Regions from separate parts of the Actinomadura sp. 9N215 genome, predicted to be linked through region 2. Evidence: riboswitches for the same ligand, from Rfam matches in the RefSeq annotation. Region 2 holds a riboswitch; each other region holds the start of a gene.
What was found. A riboswitch is a leader RNA that binds a small molecule or an ion and turns the genes downstream of it on or off. The one in region 2 is predicted to bind cyclic di-AMP.
Positions count from the first base shown of each region.

Region 1 (4,178 bases), on a different contig from region 2:
CGCGGACGGGATCCGGCCCGCCGCCACCTCGCGGCGCAGCTCGCCCGCCGCCGCCCGCACGCCGATCTTCGCCCCGCGGTAGCCGACGTAGTCGGCGAAGCCCTCGATGAGCCACAGCGGCGTGGTGCGGTCGCGGGCGCCGCCTGTGGCGACGTGCGTCAGCTCGTGGGCGAGGACGACGTCGCGGCCGAGCTCGTTGAGGCGGCCGAAGGTGCCGGGGGAGATGATGACGCGGTCCTCGCCCCGCCCTCCGCCGGCGGACGGGGCGGCGGTCGCGAGCGCGGCGATCTCGCCGAGGCTCTGCCCGGGCCCGGCGAGCGCGGACGCGAGGGCCGCGTCGGCGGGCACGAGCGCGACGGCCCGCCGCGCCCAGCCGCCGCCGACGACGCCGGTGACGACGGGGACGGCGGCGTCCAGGCGCCGTGCGATCTCTTCGAGTCCCGTGGTGTCGCCGATGACGAGGCTCGCGCGGCCCTTGAACACGGTCAGGGGGCCGCCGTCCCAGATCTCGGCGTCGTCCTTGAAGCCGTGCGGCGAGCCGTCGCCGACGATCGTCCAGGCGCCGGAGCGTGGGGCGAGGGCCAGGTACTGGGTGCGGGCCACGTCGCCCCGGTCGAAACCGCGCAGCTTGTAACGCGCTCTGACGCGGACGACCGCGACGCCCTTCTCGCCGTCCAGGGTCTGGGTGGTGACGACCTGTTCGCGCCAGCCGTCCATTGGGATCCTGCGGAGGTTGTCGTAGAGGCGGGACTGGGCGTCCTGGAACGCGGGGGGCGCGGCGCCGACCGTCGCGAGGAAGGCCGTACGGTCGCCGCTGCGCACGGCGCGCGCGCGGTTGCCGAGGACGGTGGCGGCGTCGCGGGGACCGAACCCGTCGATCCCTTCGGCCGCGCCTGCGCGGGGCGTCCCGTCGTCGCCGGACTGCGCGCCGAGGATGCCCGCGCCCGCGCCTCCCGCGAGCAGTGCCGCGGCCCCGCCCGCGCCGAGGGCGAGCGCCCTGCGCCGCGTGACGAGGCCGTCCTTCATGTGCGCGATCCTATGCAGCACGAGGTGGAGGCTGTGGCGCCTGTGGCAGAGGCCGTGCGGCCTGTGGCGGAGCCGATGCCGTCATCCCTTGTAGGCGGGGTAGCCGTAGCCGACGACGTCGTCGGTCGAACGCTCCTTGAGTTTGACCGCGTTGCCGGTGTTGCCCTCGACGGTCTCGATCGTGTCGTCGTCGACCTTCCTGACCACCATGCCGACGTGCCGGATGTCGCCGCTGGACTTGCCGCCTCCCCAGGCGTAGAAGACGATCGCGCCCGGCCTGGGCTCGGCGCCCCAGCGGCCGTTGGCCTGGAACCACCGGGCGTGGGCGACGGTCCAGGCGTCGCTGCCGATCTGGTCGCTGAAGCCGATCCGCTCGCCGATCCAGGAGATGAACATGTCGCACCAGTTCGCGTCGCTGTAGGCGATGAGGGAGCCGCCGTCGCGCTGGAGCGTCTGCTGGGCGCGGGAGGTGCTCATGTACCACTTCTGGAACTTGGTCCCGCCGCCGCCGTCCTCCGTGATGCCCACCTGCGACCGGGCGAGCTCGATGGCCTGCGCGGCGGTGGGCCGAGACTTCGCGGACGGCTTCTTGGGCGAGCCGCCGCTTTTGCCCTTGGAGCCTTGGCCGGAGCCTTTGCTGGAGGCTTTGCCGTCCTTGCGTTTGGCCTCGTCCTTCTGTCGGTCCTTGGACGTCGTCTTGCGCGCGTCCTTCCCGCCGGTCGTCGGCAGGTCTGCGGACGCGCTCGTGGCGGACGGGGACCCGAACGGCAGGACCGACGCCTGCGCGGTGGCCGCGGCGGTGCCGAGGACGGCGGCTCCGACGACGATGCCGCCGGTCGTCCGCCAGGTGATGGACCGGGTGCTCGGTTTGCGGTGCTTGCCGGGGGTCTTCTTGCGGTGGGTGCCTGGCACGGGGGGATCTCCAAGACTTCCAAGCCGCCTACCGGGGTCTCAGCTGAAGGGTTCGGGCGTGGAAGCGGCCCTACGGCGCGCCCGCGGGCATGCCGGATCACCCCGAGAGGCGGAGCGCAGGGGGAAGGGGGGCGTGGCCGCACGAGGGCGGCCACGCCCAGGTAACGCTGCGGGTCTCACTCCTTCGTTCTTCCAGACGCCTACCGGGTTAGCTGACGGGTTCGGGCGAGGAAGTGGCCCTACGGCGGGCTCTCACCGGGTCGTCCGGGAGAGGCGCACCGATTCACCCCGGGTGCCGGATGCCCGTCCAGGGACGGTCCCTGGACGCCGGCGGTTATGGGTCCCCGGTTCCGCTCGTCGGCGGACTCGGCGCTGCCGCTGCGATCCTGGGGGCGATATGGGGCCCGTGCGCGGGACCTGTCTCCCGCGTGCGAAAGAGCGGCGCCTGATGTTGTGCGGACGGCGGCCCGTCGCCGGGGACCGTCCTGCGGCCTGACCCTCGGGACCGCCGTGGCAGCGCTCTCAGCGCCATGCACGCTGCGGGCGTGCGCACGTTGGGCGGGGTCGGGCGCGGTCTGCGTACAGACCGTCGCGGCGCCGGACGGCGCCGCGGGCGACGCGTGGAGCGCGCCGCCGGGGGGAGGCGGCACGTGGATCGTGCCGCCGGCACGCGGCCGAAGAACGTGCCGCGTGGGTCGTGGCGCCTGGTGGGCGCCGCGGGGTCGTGGCGCCTGGGGGGCGCCGCGAGTCAGGACAAGGTACCAAAGCCCCAACAGAAGGCAAACCCCCACAAAATCAACAACGGACCAGGTCAAGGCCTGGTCCGTTGGTGAAGGCGGTCCGTCCGGCCGCCTGTGAGGCGGCGGACGGGCAGGGCGTCAGGGACGCCCGGCGCCGTAGTAGTTGCTCAGGTAGTAGCCCGAGGTGATGCTCACGATCTGCACGTTCTTGCCCGTGCTCGGGGCGTGGATCATCTTGCCGCCGCCCACGAACAGGCCGACGTGCCCGAGGCCGCTGAAGAACACCAGGTCGCCGGGCTGCAGGTCGCTCTTGGACACCCGCCTGGTGGCGGCGTACTGGGAGTTGGTGGTGCGGGTGATGCTGACGCCCGCCGCGCCCCACGCCTTCATGGTCAGGCCGGAGCAGTCGTAGGTGCTCGGGCCCTCGGCGCCGTACTGGTACGCCTTGCCGAGCTGCGCGTAGGCGAACTGGAGCGCCGTGCGGGCCGAGCCGCTGGCGGAGCCGTTGTAGGTGCCGCCGGTGCCGCCGCCGCCCGAGGACGTGCCGCCGCCGAGCCGCCGGACCAGCGCCTCCTGCTTCTCGACCCTCTTGTCGAGGTCCTGCTTCTGCTTCTTCAGGTCGTCCGTCTTGGACTTCACCTCGTCGTAGGCCGTCTTGGCCACGGCCTGCTCGCGGCGCAGCCGCTGCGCGGTGGCGAGGAACTGGGTGAGCTGGGAGCTGCGCTCCTGCGACAGGTGCGAGAAGACCGCCGCCTGGTCGAGGATCGCCTGCGGGTTCTTGCTGCCGACGAAGCCGGTCACGTCGGTCGACTCGCCGTTCTTGAACGCGGCGGCCGCCATCTCGGCGATCTTGGAGCGCTGCTGCTCGAAGGCCGTCTCTTCCCGCTTGCTCGCCTTGGTCGCCGCGTCGAGCTTCTTCTTGGCGACCTTGAGCTTCTCGTTGTTCTGGTTGTACTGCTCGACCTTCTGGTCCATCTCCTCGTTGAGCTTGTTCAGCTTCTTCTGCGCCTGCGCCCTGGTCGGCTTGGGTTCGGCGTGCGCCACCGCCAGGGGGGACGCCAAGGAGGCCGTCAGGGTGATGCAGGTGACGGCCGCCAGGCGACGGGAGACGACTCTGCTCGCCGAACCGCCTCTCCGGTCACGCCGCTGCGCTGGTGCCCCGATGAGTTCGTTGGCCACGGTCGGTCTCGCCCCTCTCGTCCACGACGTCAGCGGACGACATTAGCGAGGGTCAACAACCGTCACAACCGGTTCGTCACTCTTTGATCGACATCAGCGGACAATGTCCACTTTCCGTGATGTCAAGATGACCGAACGCGAGACTTCCCTTACGGGAGCCTTATGGCCACCTTATGGCCTGGCCGCACCGTCCGCCGGCGCCTTCGCGCCGGCGCTTACGGCTCGTGCCCTGGCGCTCACGCCCTGCCGAGCCGCCGCAGCAGCAGCGTCGACGGGCACGGCCGGGCGTTCGCGCGCCGCGCCGCGTCGGCCACCTCCCGG
Region 1 is NZ_JBIRBA010000046.1:32,249-36,426, reverse strand. It holds gene ACH34T_RS42665 (hypothetical protein) at 1-1,047, opposite strand, end outside; gene ACH34T_RS42660 (CHAP domain-containing protein) at 1,108-1,938, opposite strand; cyclic di-AMP (ydaO/yuaA leader) riboswitch at 2,121-2,320, opposite strand; gene ACH34T_RS42655 (NlpC/P60 family protein) at 2,817-3,740, opposite strand; gene ACH34T_RS42650 (NYN domain-containing protein) at 4,094-4,178, opposite strand, start outside.
Region 1: it holds a riboswitch for cyclic di-AMP, as region 2 does, so the genes downstream of both, ACH34T_RS42660 (CHAP domain-containing protein) here and ACH34T_RS23870 (NlpC/P60 family protein) in region 2, are expected to answer to the same signal.

Region 2 (4,178 bases):
TCGTCGGTGGGCTTGCGGGTGAGCGCGTCCGTCATCAGCAGCTCGGTGATCTTGACGCGGTCGACGCTGCCGTCGTGCCGGAACCAGGCGACCTGCTGGCCCTTCTTGATCGTCCCGGCGTGGACGCGGCACAGCGCGATCCGGCCGAGGTAGCTGGACGCGTCCAGGTTCGTCACGTGCGCCTGCAGCGCCGCGTCCGGGTCGTAGGACGGCGCCGGGATCGTCTCGGTGATGACCGTGAACAGCGGCTCCAGGTCGGGGCTGGCGGGCATCTCGCCGTCGGCGGGCTTGTCGAGCGAGGCCCGCCCGGCGCGCCCGGACGCGTACACGATCGGGAAGTCGATCTGGTCCTCGTCGGCGTCGAGGTCCATGAACAGCTCGTACGTCTCGTCGACGACCTCGTCGATGCGGGCGTCGGGACGGTCGGTCTTGTTCACGACCAGGATCACCGGCAGCCTGGCCTCCAGCGCCTTGCGCAGGACGAACCGGGTCTGCGGGAGGGGGCCCTCGCTGGCGTCCACCAGGAGGACGACGCCGTCCACCATGTTCAGCCCGCGCTCGACCTCGCCGCCGAAGTCGGCGTGCCCGGGGGTGTCGATGATGTTGATCGTCAGCCCGTCGTGCCGGACGGCGGTGTTCTTCGCGAGAATGGTGATCCCCTTCTCGCGCTCCAGGTCGTTGGAGTCCATGACCCGGTCGTCGACGTCCTGGTTCTCGCGGAAGGCCCCGGACTGCCAGAGCATGGCGTCGACCAGCGTCGTCTTGCCATGGTCGACGTGAGCGACGATCGCGACGTTCCGGAGGTCGTCGCGCGTGGAGATGGGCATGCGGGCTCGCCTTGCGTGAGAGTTCGGGGTTCGCCGCCGACATGCGGCAGCCCCCATTCTACTTGGCCCCGCATACCACCCATCCCAGCCGATCCGAACCTCAGAAGTCGTCTCGTGGGCGGATTCGCCAACTTTGCTGATCCTTTGTAATGTGCCCGAGATCCGGTCGTCCGGAGCCCCACCCCCCGGGGCTGCGGCCGGAGCGCCGAATCTCCCGCCTCGCGGGGAACCGGGGACCCACCTCTTCGGGGTGAATCGACACACGTCGTAGGGCGACTCCTGGCCCGAACCCGTCAGCTAACCCGGTAGGCGCGCGAGGAGAGGAGAACCCGGTTTGACACCGGATCCCCACCGGCGGCGCCGCGTCACGCCCGCCGCCACCGCGACCATGCTCCTGATCGGTCTCGGCGCCGCCGCGCCCACCGTCGCGCACGCGGCGCAACCGTCCGGACGTCCCGCCGCGGCCACCCCGAGCCCGGCTCCGACGACCGAGCAGGGCCTGCGCAAGAGCCTGGACGCGCTGAACGAGGAAGCCGAGATCCTCACCGAGAAGTACAACAAGACCCGCGTTGACCTGGGCAAGGCCCAGCAGGCGGAGCGCACCGCCGCCCAGCAGGCCGCCGCGCTGCGCGCCCAGGCCGCACCGGCGCGGGAACGGCTCGGCCAGCTCGCCGCGGCGAACTACATGTCCGGATCGCCCAACGCGATCTTCGGTACGGGCGGCTCGCCGGACGGCCTGTCCGACCAGGCGTACCTCGCACAGAACCAGGCCGCCACGATCCAGGCGCTGCAGAAGCAGATCGACCGGGCCGAGGCCGCCCAGCGCACAGCGCAGGCCAGGATCGCCCAGGTCAAGCAGGCCGCCGCGGACGCCGAGCAGGCCCGCCGGGCCGCGAAGGCCAAGGTCGCCGAGGTGCTGAAGCGCCTCGACAAGCTGACCACGACGCACGTCCGCGACCCGCGCAGCGGCCTGCGCGCCACCGTGAAGGGCTCGGGGCTCCCGGCCAAGATGGCCCGCAAGGCGCTCACCAAGCTCGGCGCCCCGTACGTGTGGGCCGCCGCCGGGCCGGGCAGCTTCGACTGCTCCGGCCTCGTCGTCTGGGCGTACACCCAGGTCGGCAAGCCGGGCCTGCCGCACTACACCGGCGCCCTGTACGGACTGGGCACGAAGGTCTCCCGGAGCGAGCTCCGGTCAGGCGACCTCGTGTACTTCGGCGGAAGCCTCCACCACATGGGCGTCTACCTCGGTGACGGCAAGTTCCTGCACGCCCCGCAGACCGGCGATGTGGTGAAGATCTCCAAAATGTCCGACCGCTCCTCCTTCGGCCCTGGCGGGCCTCCATCGTCGACAAACGCTGTGCGATCGCTGCATCGCTCCGACTCGCCTGGCGGCTCGCTGCGCGATTAGGTTTCTCGCAGGCTCGAAACCTGCCTTCGGACGCGATCGCGACCATTGAGGTCGTCGCGGGGTTGCGGCGGTGGCTGGGCGCCGTTCCTTCCCGAGCAGACATTGACGTCGTCGTGGCGTCGCGGCGGTGGCTGGGGGGCGCGTTACTCCGCGAGTAGGTGTTGTTCGGCGAGGGTGTCGATCACGGGGCGGTCGCCTGGGAGCCAGTCGACGTCGTAGAGCTCGTCCGGGGAGAGCCAGCGGAGGGCCAGGTGTTCCAGGGCGCGGGGTTCGCCTTCGATGATGCGGGCCGTCCACACGCGCAGGACGGCCCGTTCGCTCAGCCGCCAGTCACCGCCGATCCTGCGGCCCAGCCGGACCTTGACGGCGAGTTCCTCGTGGCATTCGCGCACCAGCGCGTCCTCGTCCGACTCGCCGGGGTCGACCTTCCCGCCCGGCAGTTCCCAGCCGCCCGCCATGTGCGGCGGCTCGGCCCGCTGCGCGCTCAGCAGCCGTCCGTCCGAAATGATCGCCGCGCCCACCACCACGAGGTCTATGCCGACCAACCCCTCTCCGTTACCCGTCATCTCGCGATCGCGGCCCGCTCGACCAGCCGCGTCGCATCATGGACGATCTTCTCCAGGTGGCCGCCGTGCGCGCCGCGCCAGTACACCTGGCCGCAGTTCGCGCAGCGGCCGTAGACGTCGTAGTTGCGGCGGGTGCCCGCCTCCAGGTCGCGTTCGATCTCCTCCTTGTCGACCGGGACGAGCTCCCCGTTGCAGGCGGTGCAACGCGTCCAGGGCCGCAGGACGGGCGCGAACCGGTCCAGGACGTCGCGGAGCTGGTCGTCCGGGCGGGAGCCGCGGACGTACGCGCCGAACCACAGCGCGCGGCGCCGCAGCAGGCCGCGGTCCTGGGTGAGCAGGACGCGGCGCTCCGCATCGGCCTGGACGACCAGCGCCGGGTCGTCCATGTCGTTGTGGTACGCGGTGTCGAGGCCGACGAGCCGCATCCGGCGGGCGAGCGTCCCGAGGTGCACGTCGAGGAGGAAGCGGGGCGCGACCTGGCCCGGCTCCAGCGGGACGGGCTGCGGGCGCGGCACGGCGGCCACGTGCACCTCGTCGCCGGCGTCCGGCCTGGTTGAGGGGCCGACCGGCGCGCCGCCGACGGTCATCGGCCCGGCCTCGGGCAGCGGGACGCCGAGCGACTCCACGAGATGCCCCAGCGTCGAGGTGCCGTCCCAGGGGACGCGGCTCACCTTCTCCCGCCGCGCGGCGGGCAGGAACATCAGCAGCTCGTCGGCGACTCGGATCGTCAGCTCGGGCTCCACGCGATCAGCATGCCACGCCGCGGCCCGGATCCCCTCCGCATTTATCGGCGGCGCCGGGCCGCGGCGGGCCGCGGACGGGCGGCCGCGTATTCTCGGGACGTGCGGGAAGACGACAGCGGGCCGCGCCACGGCGGCGGACCGCGCGACAGCACCGCGCCGCGGGACGACATCGACGCCGTGGCGGACGCGTGGCGGCGGGACGGCCTCTCCGAACCGCTCATCGCGATGCTGGAGGTCAGCAAGCGGGCCGCGCGGATCGCCATGCTCGTCCAGCAGGCGGTCCGCGCCGAACTCGCCGAACTCGGCCTCACCTACGCCGAGTTCGAGGTGCTGACCGTCCTGCGCCGCGAGGGCGAGCCGTACCGGCTGCGGCCGAGCGAGCTCACCCGGTCGGCGTTCCTCACCTCGGGCGGGACGAGCAACGTCCTGCAGCGGCTGCAGCGGGCCGGGTACATCGAGCGGGAGGCGAACACCGGCGACGCCCGCAGCCGCTTCGTCCAGCTCACCGGGGAGGGGCTCCAGGTCACCGAGCGCGCCCTGGCGGCGTCGGGGGCCGCGCACGAGGAGGTCATGGCGGGCGTGCCGCCGCGGGACGTCCGGCACGCCGCCGACGCGCTCCGCGAGATCCTTCTGG
Region 2 is NZ_JBIRBA010000015.1:2,141-6,318, reverse strand. It holds gene typA (translational GTPase TypA) at 1-827, opposite strand, end outside; cyclic di-AMP (ydaO/yuaA leader) riboswitch at 1,021-1,155, shown strand; gene ACH34T_RS23870 (NlpC/P60 family protein) at 1,162-2,235, shown strand; gene ACH34T_RS23865 ((deoxy)nucleoside triphosphate pyrophosphohydrolase) at 2,379-2,801, opposite strand; gene ACH34T_RS23860 (Mut7-C RNAse domain-containing protein) at 2,798-3,544, opposite strand; gene ACH34T_RS23855 (MarR family winged helix-turn-helix transcriptional regulator) at 3,644-4,178, shown strand, end outside.

Region 3 (4,178 bases), on a different contig from region 2:
GCGCCGCGCAGCGCGAACAGCATGTCGATGCGGCGGTGGATCTCCAGCCGGTCGGCGAAGCTGGCCAGCTCGGCGCGCCGGTTGGAGATCGACGGCGCGGGCGTCCGCTCCCGGACCAGCCAGGTGTAGACGCGGTGCGGGATCAGCGCCGTCCGCTCGGCGGCCAGGTACGCCTCCGTGGTGAACAGCAGATCCTCGTAGTGGAGCCGCTCGACGAAGCGCAGGCCGTGCTCGTCCAGGAAGTCGCGCCGGTACGCCTTGTTCGTCGACAGCGTGTCGTAGAGGAGGTCGGGATGCTCCTCCAGCGGCCCGTACACGGCCCTTCGCCGGTAGAGCCACGGAAACCAGGGGCGGACGCGCTCCTTCGCGCCCGCGGGCACGTCCAGGAAGATCCGCTCGCACAGCCCGGACGCCAGGTCGGCGCCCGCGTCCTCGGCGGCGGCGAACAGGTTGAGGCAGGCGTGCCGGTCGAGCAGGTCGTCGCTGTCGAGGAACATCACGTACCGGCCGGCGGACGCCTCGATCCCGGTGTTGCGGGGCCGCCCGCAGCCCCCGGAGTTCGACGGCAGGTGCACGGCCCTGACACGTCCCGGATGCGCGGCGGCGAGCCGGTCGGCGGCCTCGCCCGTCCCGTCGGTGCTCCCGTCGTCGACGATCACCGTCTCGACGCCGCCGAGCGACTGCGCCAGCGTGGAGGCGACCGCCCTCGGCAGCCGCCGCGCGTCGTTGTAGGCGATCACGACGACGCTGACGTCCGGGCGCACCCGCATGGGCCTCGGGCCTCCCTCCCGCGCTTCCCGGGTCCCGCCCGGACGCGTGCACGGATTCCTATCCAGGAACGCCGTGTTGAGGTCCAAGGGCGATCAAAGGCTGTCAATGCTCGGCATTACCCGCCTTCGGCGGAGACAAGGGTTACATCCCCCCGCAACACCCGAAGGCGCCCGGCCGGAACCGGACGCCTTCGGATGACGCCATTCACCTCACGCGATCCACGCGCCCCGGTGGAGCGGCGGAACGCCCTTTGCGCGAAGGGCCAGGGCCCCTTGCGTGAACAGGTCAGACACGCCTTGCGCAAAGGTCAGGACGCGAGGGGTCAGGACGCGTAGTCGGGGTAGCCGTAGCCGACGATCTCCGACTTGTCGCGGGTCTTCTTCTGCACGGCGTTGTCCGTGTTGCCCTCGATGGTGCTGACGGTGCCGTTCTTGTTCTCCTTGACGACGAGGCCGACGTGGTCGATGTCGCCGATGTCGCCGCGCGAGCCGTTCTTCCAGTCGAAGAACACCACCGCGCCGGGCTTGGGCTTCTTGCCCCAGCGGTCGGTCTTCTTGAACCACGTGGCGTGCTGGACGGTGTACGCGTCCCAGCCCATGTTCTTGACGCCGGTCTGGGCGCCGAGCCACGAGACGAACATGTTGCACCACTGGGCGCCCTTGTAGTCCTTCACCGGGAAGCCGCCGTCGCGCTCGGCGGTCGCGGCGGCATGCGGGGTCGACACGTACCACTTGTGGAACTTGGTCATGCCGCCCTTGCCCTCGGAGATGCCGACCTGCTTCTCCGCGAGCTTGATCACCTCGGTGGGCTTGACCGCGCGCGGGGGAACCTTGAAGCCCTGCGCGCGGGCCTCGGCGGCCGAGAGGGTCCCGGCCTGGGCCTTGTCCGACCTGGCGGACCCGTGGGACACGCCGCCCTTCTCGGCGACCGCCGCCGCCTGGGCCGAGGTCTCGGCCACGGCGCGGTCATCGGTGAGCGGGTTGAAGATCGCGAGCCCGACGGCTCCGGCGAGGACGGCGCCCACGGCGACGCCGACGGCCTTGTCCTCGGGCGTGAGGGTGTGCAGGGAAAGTCGATCGAAACGACCGGTCATGCGGGGAATCTCCTATCTCCCATGACGCCTACCGGGTTAGCTGACGGATTCGGGCATGGAAGCAGCCCTACGGCGCGGCTCTCGGACGCGCCGATTCACCCCTGGAACCTGGGTCCCCGGCTCCGTTCCGGTCGGGTGGACCGGGACGGACTCGGCCTCGCACCGCGGGGGCGGTGCTACGGATTGTTCTCACTGACTGATCTTGAAATGGCGGCGCCCGCCGTTGGGCGCGCATCGCGTGCGGCTTCCGCTCCGCGATCTTCGGCCGCAACTGAACGGCCGGAGGCAACGCATGGGACGCGTTGCGTGATTCGGATAGAAGGTACCAACCTTCCCAAAGAAAGCAAATCAGGCACCAAACTCGGTCGTGCCTGCTCAAAGCCCTCTCAAGGAACCACCAACACCGTCAGGGCGCGGCGTCTTCCCGATCTTTCCGCGACCGGCCCTCAGCCCTTTGCCGCGCGGCCTTACCCGCCGCCGCGCAAATGGTAAAGAACCCCAGGACGACGCCGTCCGCCGCCCGCCGAATCCGTCCCGCGGCCGCCGTCCGCGCCCGCACAGGTGAGACGCACGTCACAGAATGCGATGATCGCAGGTCAAGGGCGGTTCCGGTCACTCCACGTGCAGGGCGAACAGCGTGGTGTCGTCCGCCGCCCGGTCGTGCTCCATCCGCGCCAGGACGTCGTCGAGCAACATCTCGGGCTGCGTGGCGCAGTCCCGCAGGATGCCGGTAAGGCGGGCGATCCGCTCGTCCAGGTCGGCGTCCCTGCGCTCCACCAGGCCGTCGGTGTAGAGGAAGAGCATGTCGCCGGGGCTGAGCCGGGTCGTGATCGTCATGTACTCCCAGTCCGGCATCGCGCCGAGCAGCGGATCCCGGACGGCCTCCATCGCCACCGCCCGCCCGTCCCTGATCAGGATCGGCGGCGGGTGGCCCGCGCACGTCCACTCCAGGACGCGCCCGCGCGGATCGAACTGGGCGACGACGGCGGTGCCCGTCGCCGGCGGGTCCATGGTGCTCACCAGCTCGTTCAGCCAGCCCACCAGCCGTCCGGCGGGCTCCCTCGTGCAGGCCAGGCCCAGCAGCCCGTTCCGGGTGCGCGCCATCGCGGCCGCCGCGGGCAGGCCGTGCCCTGCCGCGTCGCCGATCGCGAACATCGACCGGCCGTCCGGCAGGGCCCGGGTCGCGAACCAGTCGCCGCCGATGCGGGCGGTGCTCTCCGCCGCCAGGGCGCGGATCGCGGTGCGCAGGCCCGGCAGCTGCTCCACCTCGTCCTCGTCCGGCAGGATCGCGCGGCGCAGCGTCACCGCCACCCGCCGCTCCTGCGCCATCCGCTCCTGCTGCTTCAGCATCTGCCGCCGGGTCTCCGCCAGCGCCCGCTCCACGCCGCGCCGCCGCGTGATGTCCTGCGAGACGATGTTGATCGACACCGGCAGCCCGGACTCGCCCAGCACCGGCTCGGCGAACACCCACAGGTGCCGCGGGGTCCCGTCCTGGCCGATCACGCGGTGCTCCGCCTCCACCGGCTCCCGGCGCGAGAACATCGTCTGGACGGCCTCCTCGACCAGCGGGAGGTCGTCGTCCGCCACCACCTTCGGCAGGTCGTGCGGCATCGGCGGCACCTCGTCGGGGCCGAGCCCGTAGTTGGCGAGCATCTGCGGCGTCCAGTCGGCCTCGCCCGTGGCGAGGTCCCACTCGCCGAACCCCATCAGGGCCAGCCGCTCGACCCGGTCAAGCCGCCGCGCGACCCGGTCCTCGCGGTGGTGGTAACGCCAGGTCACGCACACGCCGGTCGGCACGGCGACGCACCGCACGCTCATCCTGGACGACCTGGACAGCCCGCGCTGCGCGGTCGAGTACCGGATCGAGGAACGTTCCAAGGACGTCCCGCCCTCCAGCACCTCCACGTAGTCGTCGAAGAGCCCGCTCAGCACCGCACCGGGGTCGGTCTGCAGCAGCCGCCGCCCGGTCAGCTCCTCCCGCCCCCGCCCGAACATGTCCTGCGCGACGCCGTTGAGCTCCGCGAACAGGAAGTCGGCCACGTTCCCGTCCGGCCCCCTGACCGGCACCAGATGGGCGGACGAGTCGAGCGCCCCGTCGAGCACCGCCCTCGCCGCCGGGTCGTCCGGCACCCCGGCGAGGAGCTCCGCGTCGCCCGCGGTGTCCTCGGCCGTCACCCGGCGCAGGACGTCCTCCGCCTCCGACAGCACGGCCTGGCGCTCCGCCGTCCCGCCCTCCGCTAGCGGCGCCCGCCGTCCCGCGGCCACGGCCCCCATGGGCCCGGCGCCCCCGTCCTTGACCAGCAGCGACGCGGCC
Region 3 is NZ_JBIRBA010000014.1:130,820-134,997, reverse strand. It holds gene ACH34T_RS23325 (CDP-glycerol glycerophosphotransferase family protein) at 1-770, opposite strand, end outside; gene ACH34T_RS23320 (CHAP domain-containing protein) at 1,094-1,864, opposite strand; cyclic di-AMP (ydaO/yuaA leader) riboswitch at 1,875-2,031, opposite strand; gene ACH34T_RS23315 (SpoIIE family protein phosphatase) at 2,477-4,178, opposite strand, start outside.
Region 3: it holds a riboswitch for cyclic di-AMP, as region 2 does, so the genes downstream of both, ACH34T_RS23320 (CHAP domain-containing protein) here and ACH34T_RS23870 (NlpC/P60 family protein) in region 2, are expected to answer to the same signal.

Region 4 (4,178 bases), on a different contig from region 2:
TGCAGTGCTCGCGGGGTATGCGGTGCTCGCGGGGTCCTTGCGGGGTGTTGACAGTATGACGAACTGGAGAGTCAGGATGTTCCGGCCGAATCCGGTCAGCCCGGGGCGAGCATGGGACGAAACCACCCTAAGGCCCATCCTTAAAGAGGATAGAAAACGCGAAGTTAATTGTTAATAAGGCGCAAAGGCAAAGTGTTGACCAAGTCGGCGGGGCCCGAATACCCTCTCGGATGATTCTCCAGACCGAGAGGATCGCCATTGACGAGTTGACGTCAAAGTCGCCGTAAATGCGCTGGAAACGACCGGCGCGACGTGTACACGGCGACACGGGCGTCGGCCGACTACCCCCTGAGAGACCCGACCCATGAAGAACGCCAAACGTGCGGCGATCGCGGTGGGCGCAGCTCTGCTCCTCCCCACCCTGGCCACGGCCACCACCGCCTCCGCATCAATCGACCCCCCCGCCTCCTCCGAGACTGCGCCCCCTCCGGGCAAGGTCACCATCGGTGTGGAGACCATCAACGGCTCGGGTTGCCCGGCCGGCACGACGAAGGTCGAGCCCTCCCAGGGCAACGCCGCCTTCACCGTCGTCTACGACAAGTACGTGGCCTGGGCCGGCGGCGACGCACCGCCCACGGAGTTCAGGAAGAACTGCCACATCAGCGTGGACGTCAACGCCCCCGAGGGATACACCTACGCGGTCGTCGGCATCGTCTCGCGCGGCTTCGCCCACGTGGAAGAGGGCGCCACCGCGCAGCGGCGGACGAACTACTACTTCCAGGGCGACGCGAAGAACACGTCGGTGAGCCACGAGCTCAAGGGCCCCTACGACGACAACTGGCGGTTCGCCGACCGGACCGACCCCGCCCAGCGCGTCTACAAGCCGTGCGGCGCGGAGCGCAACCTCAACATCAACACCGAACTGCGCGTGAACAAGGGCAGCTCGTCCAAGTCCAGTTTCATCGCGATGGAATCCGCATACGCCAACGCGGTCTACCAGCTCGACTGGAAACGCTGCGACAGTTGATCGGATGGTCGCCGGGCGATCACACAACGTCGTGTGATTCGGACAACTGAGCGAGCGTTCCACAACGCCTTGAGTTTCATGCGAACGCCCGGCCGGGTCATGCCCGGCCGGGCGTTCGCTTTCCGTTCCGAAGCGGTTACAGCGAAGCGGTTACAGCTTCGTCGGGCGGTACGCCTTGTATTCGCTGCCCGAGTCGAGGCCGTAGTCGCGCGTCCGGTGGTCGGTGCCGTACCGGCCGCGCTGCTCGTACGCCCAGTAGGACGTGCGGTCGCTGTTCGCCCACTTCTCGAAGATGACGACGTGGCGCGTGGTGTTGGTGCCCTCCGCGTCCATGACGAGGTCGCCCTTCTTCAGCTCGGACATCTTGATGCGCTCGGTGTACCGCGACGAGGTGAGGCCCACGGTGTTCGGGCCCGGCTTGGGCAGGCCCAGCGTCATCGCCACGAAACCGGAGCAGTCGGCCCGGTATCCGTTGTGGCTGCGAAGCTGGCTGTAGCGCACCCGGTCGTCGGTCCCCGGGTTCCAGGTCCTGGCCCGGGCGATCACCTCGGACCGCTCGACCTTGCCGGACGTTCCGTTCGACCTCTCGTTCGACGCCTCGGACTTCTCGCCCGACTTCTCGCCGGACTTCTCGCGGGACTTCTGGTCGGACTTCTCGTCGTCGGACTCCTTGCCGGAGCCGCCCGGCGAGGTCCGGTCGGACTTCTGCTTCTGGGGGAGGACCTCGACGGCGGCCACCTTGTCGCCGGGGTCGGTGCCGTCCGACAGGACCGACGCGTGCGCGGTGGACGCGACCACGCCGAAGAAGGCGAGGCCGAACAGGGCGCCGGTCGTACGGGGGCCCAGGGGAAAACGGTTCTTGCCGTGCTTGCCTTGCAAGGGGGTCTCCTTGGCTTCCAGGACGCCTACCGGGTTAGCTGACGGGTTCGGGCGTGGAAGTCGCCCTACGGCCTGGAGGACAGGCCGATTCACCCCAGTGCGGGTGAATGCTTTTCATCCGGCCTGTCTGCGACGGCCTGGCCGCGCAGGGCGACCGAGGATGAAAGGTATTCAGGTGGGTCCCCGGCTCCGCGCGACGGCGGACTCGGCGTTGCCGCTGCGATCCTGTGGGCACGACGGCCCGTCCACGGGACCCTTGTGTCCCGGGTGCGAAAGAGCGGCGCTGATGGTGTGGCACACCCCGTGGCGGGGCGCGGCTCCGAGAGCCGGTCCTGGCTTCGCTCAGCGCCAGCACGCTGCGGCGTGCACATGGTCGGGCCGAGGGGCGGGGGTCTTGGCGAGACCCGCGCGGCAGGACGTCACGAGACGACGCGTGGGTCGCGCCGCCGCCACCCCCGTCCGACGTCGTCGTCGGCCCGGGGGACGATCGTGTCCGAACGGACACGGTCCGGCAAAACGCCTGGCGAGCGCCTTGGTGAGCGACAAGCTACTCCCTACGTCAAAAGAAGGCAAACCCGGACAAAATCAGCAATGCCCCAGCTCAGCGTGCTGCCCACCGGCCGGCCGCCCTCCCGCGGCGGGCGGCGGCTCGCGGACGCGGCTACTTGATCACGGTTGAGTTGCGGAGCGATCAGCCGTCCTTGTCGAGGTCGGGGCGGTTTCGTAGATTCACCGGCAACGGGGTCCTGTTCCTCGCGGCGCCCCCGTCCGGACGGCTCGAAACCCGGGCCCGCGGAACGGGCACGGCGTCCTGATCTCCCCGAGGAGACGCCCATGTCCGAGGTCCACCGCCGTGACCTGCTGGCCGGAGCCGCGGCCTTCGCCGGTTTCGCGACCGTCGGCCTGCTTCCCGGCACCGCCGCCGCCGCGACCCGGCAGCGACCCGGCGCCCTCCTGCCGCCCTCCCTCACCATCGGCGACAAGGCCGTCGTCGGCCGCGTCGACGCCCGGCGGGCGCTGCGGCACCTGAAGGTGCTCAGCGACGGGATCGGCTGGCGCATCGCCGGCACCGAGTCCGAGCACCGCGCCGCCCGCTACATCGCCGGGGTGCTCCGCGACCTCGGTTACAAGGTCGAACTGCAGCCGTTCCCCGTCGCTGACAAGTACCTGGCGGAGATCCGCGCCAGGGGCGAGCGGCTCTGGCAGGCCAGCGCCTCGCCGCAGGGCGCGACCGACTCCGTCCACGGCAGGGTCGTGGACGTCGGCAAGGTCGTCGACGTCCCCGGCGACGCGCGCGGAAAGCTGGTGCTGTTCGACCGCGTCGTCGGCAAGGAGACCGACCAGGCCAAGGCGGCCGCGGCCGCGGGCGCCAAGGCGGCGCTCATCGTCAACGCGCGCTCGGACACCTTCCCCGAGCGCAAGGCCGCCTCGTTCGCCCCGGCCCTGACCGAGCAGGTCGCGATCCCGGTGCTCGGCCTCGCCGGGTACCACGGCGAGCGGATCCGCGCCGGGGCCAAGCGGCTGTCCTTCGAGATCACCCACCACAGCGGGCTGACCTCGTACAACGTCCTGGCCGAGCGGAAGGCGACGCTGCCGAACCCCGACGGCAAGGCCGTCATCGTCAGCGCCCATTACGACAGCGTCCCCGGCTCGCCCGGCGCCAACGACGACGGCAGCGGGACGGTGCTGTGCCTGGAACTGGCGCGCGTCCTGAAGCGGCTGCCCACCCAGCAGGCGATCCGGATCTGCCTGTGGGGCTCGGAGGAGTACGGGCTGATCGGCGCCCGGCACTATGTGAAGCAGCTCGACGACGCGGGCGCGAAGCGGATCACCGGCTGCTTCCAGAACGACATGGTCGCCACCAGCCATCCGCCCGCGGAGACGTACTGGCTGCTGTCCGTGGACGGCAAGGACAACACCACCACCGCCGCGGTGAACGCCGCCGCGCGCCGGCTCGGCTACGTCGACCAGGTCCAGGGCCCCACCGCCCGCGGCTCCAGCGACCACGAGGCGTTCTTCGAGCGCGGCATCGCGGCGGGCAACTTCAGCTGGCGCGGCAACGAGGCGCCGAGCCAGCTCGAACCGATCTACCACACGCCCGAGGACACGATCGCCCAGAACATCAGCCTGAAGCGGCTCCAGGTGTCCCTCGAACTGATCGGCTGCGCCGCGTACGACGTGGCCCGCCACAAATAGCGGCGGGGATGGCGCGGCGTCACCATACACGTCCGGTCCGTGACGCATGTCCGGACTGCGGCGCTGTAGGAGACAT
Region 4 is NZ_JBIRBA010000003.1:178,135-182,312, reverse strand. It holds gene ACH34T_RS06280 (DUF4360 domain-containing protein) at 365-1,027, shown strand; gene ACH34T_RS06275 (hypothetical protein) at 1,178-1,906, opposite strand; cyclic di-AMP (ydaO/yuaA leader) riboswitch at 1,915-2,127, opposite strand; gene ACH34T_RS06270 (M28 family peptidase) at 2,741-4,102, shown strand.
Region 4: it holds a riboswitch for cyclic di-AMP, as region 2 does, so the genes downstream of both, ACH34T_RS06275 (hypothetical protein) here and ACH34T_RS23870 (NlpC/P60 family protein) in region 2, are expected to answer to the same signal.